DNA from 2 places in the Anoxybacillus sp. B2M1 genome. Region 2 is predicted to be linked to the other one. Evidence: predicted binding sites of a transcription regulator. Region 2 holds the regulator's gene; the other holds the start of a gene.
What was found. Region 2 encodes CtsR, which represses protease genes until heat stress. Its sites were predicted from a motif close to ATGGTCAATAAAGGTCAAACA; they were not measured.
Positions count from the first base shown of each region.

Region 1: GFC28_RS07110 (ATP-dependent Clp protease ATP-binding subunit) is a predicted target of CtsR. The motif match lies at 5,497-5,517, and genes of this name have one in related genera.

Region 1 is NZ_CP015435.1:1,466,062-1,473,872, forward strand. It holds gene GFC28_RS07090 (spore germination protein) at 1-1,358, opposite strand, end outside; gene GFC28_RS07095 (methyl-accepting chemotaxis protein) at 1,511-3,127, shown strand; gene GFC28_RS07100 (YkvI family membrane protein) at 3,283-4,311, opposite strand; gene GFC28_RS07105 (FixH family protein) at 4,634-5,368, opposite strand; gene GFC28_RS07110 (ATP-dependent Clp protease ATP-binding subunit) at 5,571-7,715, shown strand; gene GFC28_RS07115 (PaaI family thioesterase) at 7,810-7,811, opposite strand, start outside.
Region 2 is NZ_CP015435.1:2,554,684-2,562,494, forward strand. It holds gene GFC28_RS12460 (PIN/TRAM domain-containing protein) at 1-330, opposite strand, end outside; gene radA (DNA repair protein RadA) at 441-1,826, opposite strand; gene clpC (ATP-dependent protease ATP-binding subunit ClpC) at 1,909-4,341, opposite strand; gene GFC28_RS12475 (protein-arginine kinase McsB) at 4,328-5,428, opposite strand; gene GFC28_RS12480 (protein-arginine kinase activator protein McsA) at 5,431-5,976, opposite strand; gene GFC28_RS12485 (CtsR family transcriptional regulator) at 5,992-6,453, opposite strand; gene GFC28_RS20295 (transposase) at 7,538-7,811, shown strand, end outside.

The sequences.
Region 1 (7,811 bases), 1.1 Mb from region 2:
AGATAAGGACTTCCGAACGACTGTAGCTTACCTAAATGAATCAGAAGCAAACAGGCGGCGAAAACAATGCCGATTCCTCCCCAGCAGGCAGCAAATAAAATAATCGGAAACCGAATAAACCGAATCGTATTCGACATTTTATAAATTGGCGTCGTGAACGAAGCAAGGGCGCCTAATGCGACGATAATCAACAAAATATTACTTGTAAGCGCCGCTTCCACGGACGCCTGCCCAATGACAATACCGCCGACAATCCCCAGGGTCTGGGCTACTTTTGTAGGCAGGCGCGCCCCAGCTTCACGCAAAAGCTCAATCGTAATTTCCAGAAACAACACTTCTAATATCGGCGGAAAAGGAACGTTGGAACGAGAAAAAATAATCGGACCCAGCAGATCCTTCGGAAGCATTTCATAATGATAGGTTAAAACCGCTACATAAATGGGGGATGCCAAAATCGAAAACATGACTCCGATCATTCGAATCAAGCGAAAAAATGAACCAAGAAGCCACGGCAAATAATAATCTTCCGGAGAGGTAAAAAAATCAAATAACGTCGAAGGCCCTGTGATGACATATGGAGAGCCATCGGAAAAAATCGCAACCCTTCCTTCAATTAACGCATATACGATTTTGTCCACCCGTTCACTTGATACAAATGAAGGAAAAGGAGATGAAGAATTGTCTGATAATATTTGTTCAAATAGCGATGTGTCAAACATAATATCAAACTCGATTTCACTTACTCTCTGCACAACAGTCTGTAATGTTTGTTCATTAACAATTCCATCAATATAAGCAATAACGACTTTCGTTTGTGACATCGAACCGATCGTTAATTCCCGAAAGACAAGATGAGGAGTCACAATTTGGCGGCGCAATAAATGTAAATTAGTTCCAATATTCTCGACAAATCCTACTTTTGGACCGACCACGCTAAACTCATTTTCCGAATCATTATTTGGCCGTAATCCTAGATTTTCGCTGGCCAAATTAACAAGGGCGCAGTGGTCCGCGACTCCTTTCAGCTGAATCATCGCAAATCCCTTTAGCAGCTTTGCTTCAATCATCTCAACATCTGCCGTCACCTCGATTCGCTGTACAGGGATAATTTGCTGCAAGTCTTCGAGAGCAAGAGAAGCATAAGACGATAAATCCCGCTGCAACCGGCAAATCACCTGCTGTTGCAAGAGCTTCGGATCAATCAATGAATCAAAATAAGAAATGCAAAAATGATATCCGTTTGTCTGGAATTCAACCGTAGCAAAGTCGCTCGATTGCTTAAAAATTTGCAATAATTGCGGCAGCGTTTTTACTTGTTGCTGCTTATCGTTTTTAAACATAAATGAAAAAATAGACATGGTCATCCCCTCAAGCCTTCATTAATCAAACAAGCATTTATTTGCTAGTCTCCCTTGATTTTGTTGTTTTATGCATAGACATCCTTTTTCCTAGGTTGATAAATCTAAATTTTCAGTATATATTGAAAGAAATAAGAACGGAGGGGGACATAATGAATCGACTACTCAAAAAGAAAGAGGCACAAGATGCACTGAAAAAAGTTGTTCAAGTGGCTGAACAAATTCAGCAAAAAATAGACAAAACCAAGCCTTTTGAACAGCAAATTGATCGCATTCGCTCATTTCTTGATGAACAGCTGCAGCATGATGAATATTTTGTTATCGTTGATGAAACAGGCTATGCCATTGTCCACACGAATCGGCTGCGCGAAGGCCGAACGTTTTCTGATGAAGTTGGCCAAAAAGCTGCTCAAACAACCGAACCGCTTCTGCAAGCGTACAAGCGTGATACCGGTGAGCTGCTCATCGATGCAAGTTGCCCTCTATACATAGACAGCACAGGCAAGCGATTAAATTTGCGAATGGGCAGATTATCTTATCAGCCTACTTTGCAAATTCAATTAGCATGTCTATCGGCCATTCCGGCCACCATCAGCTTTTTTATCGCTCAACTGCTCTCTTTATCGCCATTATTCATTTGTAGCTTAACGATCGTAATCAGCCTTATTCTCCATACCTTCCTTTATCGAGCGATCATCAAAGAATGCCGCCACTGGTACTATGTCACTCGCACCGTTTCGTCAGGAAATCTTGACGTGCAAGTACAGACAGTTCAAAAACGAACGATATTTCATCAAATTGGGTATGAGCTTAACAAAATGATTCTAGGTATGCGCACGATTTTAGCAGAATTAGCCAAAGCTACCCAAACCGTAAGCAAAGTAGGCGAGCAGCAAACAAATGAAACGAGACGCCTTTCAGAGTCGTTTGACGAAATTGCCGCTGCGATGGAAACATTCCGCGAAGGGGCAAAGCAGCAAACCGCATCAGTAGGACATGCCAATCAATTTGTCACTAAAATGCTTGAAGAAGTATGGGATATGCAAAAAGAGTTTGAAAGCGTTGTTAACCATGCGAGAGAAGTAACGGAATCGATGCGCGAAGGAAGCCGCTTGCTTGAATTGACAAAAGAGCAAATGGATGGGATGCAGCATGATATGCAAGAGACGGCTTCGCTCATCTACTCCGCTTCTCAAGAAGCCAATCAAGCCGTGGGAATTGTTTCGGCCATTACAGCGATTGCCAAGCAAACAAATTTGCTTGCGCTAAATGCTTCGATTGAAGCATCAAGAGCTGGAGAAGCTGGAAAAGGATTTGCCATTGTCGCTCAAGAAGTCAGAAAGCTGGCGGAAAACACTAACACCTTTTCCGCACAAATTTTATCTTCGTTGCAAGATATGAGGCATTTGCTAGATCGTGCAGTGGAAGCGGTTCAGCAAAACGGGCAAACCGCTGCCACCACTATGCATTCCTTTTTAAAAACAAATGAAGCGATGAAATCATTTTTGCAAGTTTTTTCACAAATGAATGACCTGCTGCTGCGTAGCCGAAATCATGTGGAGCAGATTACGAACCATGGTGATGAATTAAAACAAACGATCGAAGAAGTGCATAGCATTGCTAAAGATTTTACCAATATGGTTCATGAAACAACTTCAGGATTGGAACAGCAAACCATTGCCATTCATGAACTGGCCAAGGATGCCGCTGTTTTATCCACCTCTGTTCAACAGCTGCAACAAATCGTCACCCGCTTCCAGCATGCCTAGTTTATACTAACCGTTTGTCGAACGCTTCACGGCTAAAAACGCCCATTATCTGAGCTGAGCGAATCGCACAAATGCCCTATCTTTTTTTAAAACCAAAAGGCTTGGCTGCACCGCCAAGCCTTTCATTTTTTTGAAAAGCAGATTTTTGCCGCATCCTATTTTTGCGTCTGAGGAATTTTGCGAAACAAAAGCAAAACAAGAAACAAAAGACTGATATATCCAAACAAAGGATATAAGAATGAGAGCAAAGATCCGTAGCGAAATGAACTGATCGTATACAAAATCAAAAACAAAATCGCCAAAAACAACGTCGAGGAGAATGCCTGAAACTGTCGCTGCAGCCCAAATACTCCCCCAATGATGGACGTAAAAATCTCGCCATAAATAACGAATAAATACAACCAATAAAAATACATAAAAAACGTGCGAACAATTTCAGCCATAGGAATTTCATAACGCAATACATGCGGAAAAGACAGCAAAACAAAGTGGCTGCTCAATAAAATGCTCGTTAGCAATATCCCGCCAAGCAGCGCTCCCCACTTGACCACTCGATCGTCCTCTGCTTCAGAGGCGAGCGGAACAAGAACCGGCTGCGCCATCGCTAAATTAAAGGCCGCATAGGAAAGAGGCGAGAAAAAAGCACTCCAAGAGGAAGGAGAGGAGCTAGAAGGACCGCACCATTCTCCCCCAAGCAGTAATTTCCCTAAAAGCACAAAGCTAAATAGGATCATCATCGGAACAACGAACACATTCACGGCAAATAAGCCTTTCGCATCATAAAGCATCACGGCAAACACAAGAACGATCGTTGCCAGCATCCCTAGAGGCTTCGGCAATCCGAGCTGCTCCTCAAATAACGCTCCTGCTCCTGATAGCATCACAGAAGTCACGCCAACAATCATGATCGTCATAATGAACGTAACGAATGTGCTGGCCGTTTTGCCAAACAAATAATCATTCAATTGCTTGTACGAGGAAGCACGCAGCGCTCTCGCCATCATCATCATCCGCATTCCTAGCCATGCAAACAGCCAACCGCTAACCAAAACTCCCATCGTTCCAATTTTTCCGTATTGTGTAAAAAAAGCAATAATCTCTTTTCCTGTCGCAAATCCTGCTCCAACGACAGTTCCTACGTATACAGCGGCAATCTGCCAAGCTGCCAGCCATCTTTTAATCATTTTCTTCCCCCTGTCTCTCTTCCCTAGCTTATCGTGGTAATCCATTATTTATTGAAAATACAAGCTCACGAGGCTGAGCACCGAGCTTTTCTCCCCTCTCCTCAATCAAAGCTTCGAGCCCAGCAATCCAGCCGTTAGCCATCGCCCTAAACGCTATCTCCATTTCGATTGCAGGCTGCTTATAAGCAATGGCAGAACAGTGTGGAATGAGCCGTCGATTTGGTTTGATCAGTTCGCTAATATGCTTGGTTATATATATGAAAAAAAGGACAAAGAAAGACGAAAAGAAAATAGAAAAAAGGAAGCCTTTGGGGCTTCCTTTCTATTGAACCATCACTTGCTTTACTTGATGTTCATGCAATTCGTTCGTTTCGACATGCACTTTAACTGAAAACGTTCCCTTTTCTTTAAATACTGTTTTCGCCTGGTATTTTCCACTGCCTTGTTCATTCGCATCGATAAACTCATGCTTCATCTGGTCCTTCCAGATTTCAAAACGAACTTTTGCCGCCGTAAGTGGCTGGTCATTATACACAATATCGGCAACAATTGGTTCCTCCTTGTTGACTGTAAACATCTGTGGATGCAACGTTACAGCCACACCAGCAGCATCGTCATGGTGCGAATGGTCAGAACCGCTTTCTTCATGCTCCGATGCGGAACCAGCATTGTCACCTACAATCACATCTGTTTTGGGCATATTATGCATATTGCGAGCTGTAACATGGGCCACAATGGAATATGTTCCTGCCTCGGTAAATGTTTTTTCAATAGCGTATTTTCCGTTTCCTTTGCTCTTGGCTGAAATCATTTCATGCTGGTCGTTTCCCTGCTTCCAAATTTCGAACTTCACCTCATCCGCGTCGTTCACTTTTTCCTTTCCATATGTAACAATACAAGCGATTTCTGTTTTTTTCTGAAGCTCAATTGGCGACTTCACATCTATTTTTACATTTAAAATGGCAGGTTCATCAGCCGATTGATCTTTCGTTTGGCCACATGCCGAAATCAATAACACCACCATCATGGCAAGCATCAAGCGAATATAAACTTTCATCTTCACGTTCCCCCTCTTTCTTCTCTCATTGTCCACTATATCACACCTCTTTCTAGCTACAAATCATTGTTCACATTTTTTTCAAAAACATTTCACCAATCGCACAAAAAATTTATAAAAACCTCTTGAAAGTCAAAAAAGGTCAAATTATAATAAAGTTAAAGTCAAATATAGTCAAAGTCAAAAAAGGAGGTTATGCCTCATGCTTTGCCAATTATGTCATCAACACAAAGCAACCGTATTCGTTCAGATGCAAATTAATCATGAAAAAAAGCAGCTGCAGCTTTGTCATGAGTGCTATACAAAACAAAAACAAGAATTGACCATTCCAATGAATTTTGAATTCGGAACATTTCCATCCATTCCGCTAGATTCGTTCTTTTCAGGAAACCTGGCGGCCGATTCAGCATTCTCTTCTTCGGCAAATCCAATACCAATGACGCCATCGCACAGAGGCGGCGGCTTTTTAGATCAATTTGGTCGCAATTTAACCCAGCTAGCAAAGGCGGGATTGATCGATCCAGTCATTGGCCGCGACCAAGAAATTGAACGAGTCATTGAAATTTTAAACCGGCGCAATAAAAACAATCCTGTGCTGATTGGAGAGCCGGGTGTCGGAAAAACAGCGATCGTCGAAGGATTAGCCTTAAAAATTGCGGAAGGACGCGTTCCAGAAAAACTGTTAAACAAAGAAGTATATTTGCTTGATGTCGCTTCTCTCGTAGCCAATACTGGCATTCGCGGACAATTTGAGGAGCGAATGAAGCAGCTCATTGCCGAACTGCAACGGCGAAAAAATATTATTCTTTTTATCGATGAGATTCATTTGCTAGTCGGAGCCGGCTCTGCTGAAGGCTCCATGGATGCAGGCAATATTCTGAAGCCAGCTCTTGCCCGCGGCGAACTTCAGATCGTTGGAGCAACGACATTAAAAGAATATCGACAAATTGAAAAAGATGCTGCTCTTGAACGTCGCTTCCAGCCTGTTATTGTTCATGAGCCAACAGTGGACGAAGCCATCCATATTTTAAAAGGAATTCAAGAAAAATATGAACAATTCCATCGCGTAAAATATACGGATGAAGCGATTCAAGCGTGTGCAGCTTTATCGCACCGCTACATTCAAGACCGCTTTTTGCCGGATAAAGCCATTGATTTATTAGATGAGGCTGGCTCAAAAGCCAATTTACGCATTGCTGCAACAGATGAAAAAAATATTCAACAACGATTGGCCTTTTTAGCGAAGGAAAAAGAAAAAGCAGCGGCGGAAGAAAATTATGAACGCGCCGCTCAATTGCGGGCTGAAGAGCTCCGATTAGAAAAGCAGCTGCAAAACCAGCAAGCTGATGAAACACCGATTGTTGATGTTGCTGATATTCAGCAATTAATCGAAGAAAAAACGGGCATCCCTGTCGGCAAGCTCCAAGCTGACGAAAAAACAAAAATGAAGCAGTTGGAAGAAAACTTAGCGAAAAAGATCATTGGACAAGAAGAAGCGGTGAAAAAAGTGGCTAAAGCGATCCGCCGCAGCCGGGCTGGACTAAAAGCGAAAAACCGGCCAATTGGCTCCTTCCTCTTCGTCGGCCCAACAGGAGTCGGTAAAACAGAGCTGACAAAGACGCTGGCAGAGGAGCTATTTGGTTCAAAAGACGCCATGATTCGTTTAGATATGAGCGAATATATGGAAAAGCATTCTGTATCGAAATTAATCGGTTCACCTCCTGGCTACGTTGGACACGAAGAAGCGGGACAGCTAACAGAAAAGGTGCGCCGCAATCCTTATAGCATGATCTTGCTTGATGAAATTGAAAAAGCCCATCCTGATGTGCAACACATCTTTTTGCAAATCTTAGAGGACGGGCGTTTAACAGATAGCCAAGGCCGCACAGTTAGCTTTAAGGATACCGTTATTATTATGACAAGCAACGCCGGTGTTACCGATAAAAAAATTACAGTCGGCTTTGAAAAAGAAAATCGCGTTGGCCAAACAAGCATTCTCGACTCTCTAAGCGCGTACTTCAAACCGGAGTTTTTAAATCGCTTGGATGCCATTATTGAATTTAAAGCGCTGCAAAAAGAGCACATGCTACAAATTGTTGAGTTAATGCTTGCTGAGCTGCAAACAACCTTAAAAGATGAGGGCATTCAGCTTGAAGTATCGCAGGAAGCGAAGGAAAAGCTTGCTGAAATCGGCTACCATCCTTCATTCGGAGCTCGTCCGTTACGCCGGGCCATTCAAGAGCATATCGAAGATCAAGTGGCTGACTTACTTCTTGATCAGGATAAAGTGAAAAAAATTCAAATTACAGTTGAAAACGAGCACATCGTCGCCCGATCAATAAATTAAAGAAGAGGCTGTCTCAAAAGGGCATTCAAACATCCTTTTTGAGACTAGTCTCTATTTTTTATTTCTCTGTGGAATCCAGGATTTCTCTTTCATTTT
Region 2 (7,811 bases):
AACGACTTGAAATTGAAATGCTTTAAGCGGCATCACCACTAAAAATGCAACAAATAATCCAAAAATTAACCCTAAGCTTCCAAACAAAATATCTGTGACAGGCGCTTTTACCAGAGATTCTTCAATCCAGTGAATTAAACCCACTACATAATCAACTAGCCAAAAAGTCATGATAAAGAAAATAAGTGCTCCCAAAATCGCCAGCATATATGGATTGTTAAAAAATGAAAGATGATGGATATTCAGCAGTCGAAATATATTCGGAAGAAAAATAATTCCTAAGGTCCCTCCGACGACTAAGAAAAATAATTGGACTACTCTCTTTAACATCATACTTTCACCTCCTCAACTACATTATAAACAGTTTCCAATGTTTGAAACCAATGATAACACAGTTTTTAATCTTTTTTAAAAATTTGATACATGTTTGTAACGTTTATTCATACAGATTTTCTGTCTCCTAACGTGTATTCCAACGCTTCAGCGACATGAGACACCCCTATAATTTCCACTCCTTTTGGCGCCAGCCATCCTCCCAAATTATTTTTTGGAATAATAATACGATGAAATCCAAGCTTTACTGCTTCTTGAACTCGCTGCTCGATACGAGAGACTCGACGTACTTCTCCTGTCAGCCCCACCTCTCCGATGATGACATCTGATGGATTCGTCGGCAGATCGCGAAAGCTAGAAGCAATGCTTACAGCGATGGCTAAATCAATAGCTGGTTCATCTAATTTGACTCCCCCGGCTACTTTTAAATAAGCATCTTGGTTTTGCAGAAGCAACCCAACTCTTTTTTCTAGTACAGCCATCAGCAATGATACGCGGTTATGGTCAATTCCCGTCGCCATTCTTCTTGGATTGCCAAAGCTTGTTGGGGAAATTAACGCTTGAATTTCCACGAGCACGGGTCTTGTGCCCTCCATTGACGCTACTACCGTTGATCCTGCCACTCCGCTTGATCGTTCTTCCAAGAATACCTCTGAAGGGTTTTCAACCTCTAGCAGCCCCGTTTCTCTCATTTCAAAAATACCAATCTCATTAGTCGATCCAAATCGATTCTTCACTGCTCGTAAAATTCGGTACGTATGATGGCGCTCACCTTCAAAATACAAAACTGTATCTACCATATGCTCTAAAATTCTCGGTCCAGCAATGGAGCCTTCCTTTGTTACATGGCCGACAATAAAAATCGCAATTCCTTTTGTTTTAGCGATTCGCATCAATTCCCCTGTACACTCCCTGACTTGAGAAACGCTGCCGGGAGCTGATGTAATCTCGGCTCGATAGATCGTTTGAATGGAATCAATTACTACAAAGTCAGGTTGAATTTCTTCAATCGCTTGATGAATATATTCCAAGTCTGTTTCTGATAATACATACAGCTCATTAGCGGAAATACCCAAACGGTCAGCACGCAGCTTCGTTTGCTTGACTGATTCTTCCCCGGAAATATATAGCACTTTATATTGATTCAACGCCAATTGTGCAGACACCTGCAAAAGAATGGTTGATTTTCCGATACCAGGATCACCGCCGATAAGAACGAGAGAACCTTTAACGATTCCGCCACCTAACACGCGATTAAATTCCGCAAGATCCGTTACCATTCTTGGCTCCTGTGCTGTTGCTACGGTTGTAATCGACACTGGCTTGGATATAGAAGAAGGAGCAGTATGAACAAATACTCCCCTTGCTGCTGGTTTTCCTCTCTCAATTTCCTCAACCATAGAGTTCCACGTCTGACAACCTGGACACTTTCCCATCCATTTGGCTGATTCATATCCGCATTCTTGACATACAAATTTCGTTTTCTTTTTCATAACAGCTAATTCCTCTCTATTCGCAAATGCAAAAAGAAGGTATGCGCCAATCTACTTCTGCCGCATACCTTGCTGCCACCTTTTACTGAACGGTTTGTTCTGATAAAACTACAAATTCTCCGTCTTTGACATCTACAATGACTTTTTGCCCTTTTGTGATCGTTCCTTTCAACAGCTCTTCAGATAAGCGGTCTTCAATGTGTTTTTGTAAAGCTCGGCGCAATGGACGAGCACCATATTCTGGGTCATGTCCTTCTTCAGCAATTTTTGCAATCGTTGCTTCCGTCAATTCTAATTCAATATCTTGCTCTGTTAAACGTTTTACAAGCTGATCGGCCATAAGATGAACAATTTTTGCTAAATGTTGTTTTTCTAATGAGTGGAATACAATAATTTCATCAATACGATTCAAAAACTCTGGACGGAACGCTTTTTTCAATTCATCCATGACTTTACCCTTCATGTCTTTATATTTCTGGCTTTCATCTTGAACATTAAAGCCTACATACTTATTTCGTTTCAGGGCATCAGCTCCCACATTGGATGTCATAATCACAATCGTATTGCGGAAATCAACCGTTCTTCCTTTTGAATCTGTTAAACGTCCGTCTTCTAATACCTGCAAAAGAATATTAAATACATCTGGATGTGCTTTTTCCATCTCATCCAATAAAACGACCGAGTACGGTTTACGGCGAACTTTTTCTGTCAATTGTCCTCCTTCTTCATATCCGACATATCCAGGAGGAGAACCAACAAGTCGAGAAGTAGAATGCTTCTCCATATACTCGGACATATCGATGCGAATCAACGCATCCTCATCTCCAAACATCGCTTCTGCCAGTGCTCGTGCTAACTCTGTTTTTCCTACCCCAGTTGGTCCAAGGAAGATAAATGAACCGATTGGACGCTTTGGATCCTTTAATCCTGCACGGGCACGTCGGACCGCCTTCGCCACTGCTTTCACTGCTTCTTCCTGTCCAATCACTCGCGAATGCAAAATTTCTTCAAGCTTTAACAACCGTTCTGTTTCTGTTTGCGCCAATTTCGATACAGGTATTCCTGTCCAGCTAGATACAACCAAAGCAATATCCTCTACTGTTACTTCCGAATTTTCTTGACCTTGCTTTTCTTTCCAAGCGCGTTTTGTTTCTTCTAATTCCTCACGCAAACGTTGTTCCGTATCGCGCAATGAAGCAGCTTTTTCAAATTCCTGACTCTGAACAGCAGCGTCTTTTTCTTTACGAACCTCTTCTAACTTTTGTTCCAACTCTTTTAAATTAGGAGGAGCGGTAAAAGAACGAAGACGCACTTTTGAGCATGCCTCATCAATTAAATCAATGGCTTTATCTGGGAGAAAGCGATCTGTAATATATCGATCTGATAGCTTCACTGCTTGAATAATTGCTTCATCAGAAATCGAGACACGATGATGCGCTTCATATCGGTCACGTAACCCTTTTAAAATTTGAATGGACTCTTCAACAGTCGGTTCATCAACATAAATTGGCTGGAAACGGCGTTCTAGCGCAGCATCCTTCTCGATATATTTCCGGTATTCATCTAACGTTGTAGCACCGATACACTGCAATTCACCACGAGCTAATGAAGGTTTTAAAATGTTTGAAGCATCAATAGCTCCTTCCGCTCCCCCTGCGCCAATGAGCGTATGCAGCTCATCAATAAATAAAATAATATTTCCTGCTTGACGAATTTCATCCATAACTTTTTTCAAGCGGTCTTCAAATTCACCGCGATATTTGGTTCCGGCAACAACTGTCCCCATGTCTAACGTCATGACTCGCTTGTCTCGTAACGTTTCAGGAACTTCATTATTGACAATTTGCTGCGCCAATCCTTCTGCAATCGCTGTTTTACCTACACCAGGTTCACCGATTAATACCGGGTTGTTTTTCGTGCGTCGGCTTAATACTTCAATCACACGTTGAATCTCTTTACTTCTTCCGATGACAGGATCTAAGCTGCCTTCGCGAGCAATGGCTGTTAAATCGCGAGCAAGACTGTCTAGCGTCGGTGTACTCACATGGGAAGCACTGCCTTGGTGTCCGGAAACAGACTCATTGCTTCCCAATAGTTGTAACACTTGTTGACGTGCTTTATTCAAGCTTACCCCTAAATTATTGAGAACACGAGCGGCGACTCCCTCTCCTTCACGAATTAAGCCAAGCAAAATATGCTCTGTACCTACATACGAATGTCCAAGCTTTCTGGCTTCATCCATAGAAAGCTCAATCACTTTTTTGGCACGTGGCGTATAGTGAATCGTTTGCGACACCTCATGTCCTCGACCAATCAATGCTTCTACTTCCTTCTGAATCTTTTCTGGTCCTAACCCCAAAGCAATTAAAGCTTTAGCGGCAATCCCTTCTCCCTCGCGAATCAATCCAAGCAAAATATGCTCCGTGCCAATGTTATTGTGACCAAGACGTACCGCTTCTTCTTGAGCTAAAGCCAACACTTTTTGCGCCCGTTCTGTGAATCTACCGAACATCATTTTCATCACCCTCCATTGCTTTTCGTTCTTCCATTTTTAAACGTTCTCGAATCAAAGTAGCTCGAAGAACATCCCGTTCATTAGGTCTTAATGCTCCGCCAGCATATTGCTGTAAGAATCCCGGCTGCATTAAAATCATCAGCTCATTTAGAATGCTCCGAGAAATGTTTTTAATATACCCTAAATCAATTCCCAAACGTACATCCGATAAACATTGGGCCGCTTCCTTCGATTCGATAACACGGCAATTGGTCAAGATGCCATAGGAGCGAAAGACTCTGTCTTCTAATTGTATGTTTAAAGTTTTGACTAATGCCTCTCTTGCCATTCTTTCCTGAGCAATTAATTGTTGAACAACACTTTTTAAATCCTCCACAATATCTTCTTCTGATTTGCCAAGCGTAATTTGATTTGATATTTGGAATATATTCCCTAAGGCCTCACTTCCTTCTCCATACGTTCCTCGTACCACTAATCCTAGTTGGCTAATGGCCGGAATGATTTGGTTCATTTGCTGTGTTAGAATCAGAGCCGGTAAATGCATCATTACCGATGCTCTTAATCCTGTTCCTACATTTGTAGGACAGCTTGTTAAATAACCTTTCTTTTCATCAAATGCGTAATTGACATGCATTTCAATCCAATCATCCAGCGCATTGGCCATCTCTAAAGCTTCTGTCAGTTGCAGTCCTGGAAATAAACATTGAATACGAATATGGTCCTCCTCGTTAATCATAATGCTTACCTCTTCATTTTCCGACAGCAAGCATGCTCCGAATGGGCAATCTTCCGCTAAATGTGGACTAATTAAATGTTTTTCAACCAATACCCTTTTTTCGATCGTTTGGAGCTCATTCATTTTTAAAAGCTCAAATCTACCAACTACAGGATGTGATTGGCGTGCAAATGTCTGTTCAAATTGCTGTACGATATGCTGGGCTTCTTCGTTGCCAAAAACAGTGGGAAACTGGTAATCTACAATATTCCTTGCAAGCCGAATCCGACTGCTCAATACAATGTCTGAGTCCGGACCTTCTTGGTTCATCCAAGAGCTTACTGCTGTATTCAAAAACTTCTCAAGCGACACAATCAGCCCTCCTCCCCATGTTTACTTACACGTGATTCAAGCAAACGAATTTGATCGCGAACTTCAGCTGCTTTTTCAAACTCTTCTCTGGCAATAAGCTCTTGCAGTTTTTGTTTTAAATGAGCGATTTGTTTACGAATATAAATACTGCCACCGATTCGTCTTGGAATTTTCCCTGCATGAGTAGTATTGCCACTATGAAGTCGTTTCAATATCGGCTGCAGCTGTTTAGCGAATGTATGATAGCAATGAGAGCAGCCAAAACGGCCGATTTTGGCGAATTGATTATATGTCATGTTGCAGCGTTCACATTGCAAAATTTCAATGCTTTGAAATGCATTTTGCTTGGCTCCCTTTGTAGGAGCTTCAAAATTTAATAGACCTGCCAATAAATTTTGCAAAGAGAATCCTGCATTTCCATGAAACATAAAAACGTCCCCGTGCTCTTGAGCACAATGTTCGCAAAGATGAAATTCTGTCTTTTCACCATTGATAATTTTCGTAAAATGCATCGTGGCCGGTCTCTGCTTACATTCTTGGCATATCAAAGATCTCACCTCTTTCTATTTATACTTCAAAGACATTAACATGGCTTTTAACATTCTAGCTCTCAACTCATCTCTTTGAGGCAAGTCAATATATAAAACAGATCGATCCATTACGCTCAGCATAATATTTGCCTCTCGTTCAGAAATGACTTTTTCTTCAACAAGTCGGCGAATAATATCCTCTGCACTCGATTGACTGACATGATGACGAATTAAAGATAATAGCTGATCAATTAATTGCGATTCATTTTTTGTTTTCACTTTTATAATTCGAATATAGCCTCCACCGCCACGCTTGCTTTCTACAATATAGCCTCGTTCCAAAGTAAAGCGTGTATTAATGACATAATTAATCTGTGAAGGAACGCACTGAAATTTATCGGCGATTTCACTTCGTTTAATCTCAACAATTTCTTGTTCACTCATATTTAAAACTTGCTTTAAATATTGTTCGATAATATCAGAAATGTTTCTCACCCTACCCCTCCTTGCTTAGGTAGTTGACTTTGACTATATTTGACCTTAATTTTACTATATAGCAGATATAAAAAAAATGCAACAAACAAGAGCAGATAATCATATGATTGCCGATTTTCCGAATTTAAAACAAAAGCAGTATGAATTAATTCGATAACATATGCTAAAAATCCTTTATATCAAGAAAAAAGTTATAATTATGAAGCAAGGACATATCTCAACATGCCAATGCTCAAAGATCCGTCTTTAAAGCAGTAAACCATTCAACAAAGGAAAACATTCTTCATCAAACGATGGAAACTGGTATCTGCACTTTTTCAGAGTTTTCGCATGTGCAGCAAAGCATATTCAATCCGTAGAATATGTCAATTAAGCTGTTTTTGAATGAGAGAGAAGCACAGGAACCAAGGAGTTTGACGTGGTCATTCACATGATTTAACGTTTAATATGCTCGAGGATATGATATGGGGTGAATAAGAGGTTCAAATTTTAATCAGTGAAAACCAATCGTATCGAAAAAACGAAATGTACAATTTTATTGTGAATATGTCGCAAAGCGCATCATAAATGCATAAAGACATATAAAAACCCACTCACTCCCTTGAAAATCCTATACAGCGACCAATAAGCTCCAAAGAGTGGACATTATGCGTTCTAATTTGATTAAAGAACAGGCATGTGGGAGATCAAATCTCTTTTGAATGCATTCTTCCAATAGATCCATCGGCTTTCTTTGTTTGGCACGCCGTATACAACAGAGAGGCCGCCGATTTTAAAAAGGCATTACTCAGGTGCTTATTTTTAAAAACGTATTTTGCGCTCGATTCGTTGCGAGAGTTGATGTGAGTCCTTCAGTGGTTTGATTATTGTCGCCACCTTTGTGGACTAGCGACGTTCTGCATGTTTCGACGCTTTCTCGTACAAGACAATGGTTTCAAGAGCAAGAGTTTCCGGAATCTCATGCTCAACTGCTTATGCATTTAAGTGTCAAGCAGCCTTCAGCTGTGTGGATTGACAATATGGCACTCCGAAGCAGCCCCTATGATTCTCAAATGAGAGGAAGGATGATGCCCACTCTTATCACTTGTTTAAGGGCTATCAACTTTATACAGGTATCACCGCAGACGAAATCGTAGTCTCCCATATGCTTACACCCCCCAATCGACATGACGCGGCAGTCACGCCAGAGGTTTTTTCAGCTCTCAAAGACTGGAACATTCGGTTTGCTTTAGGAGATGCCGCCTATGACAGCAAGAAAGTTCAAACTATCGCCCGCCGAGAACATAGGAGTGTTTTTGGGTCACCTCGAAATCAAAAGAACGAATATGACTCCAGGGTTGTTGAAGGTGACATTTGGA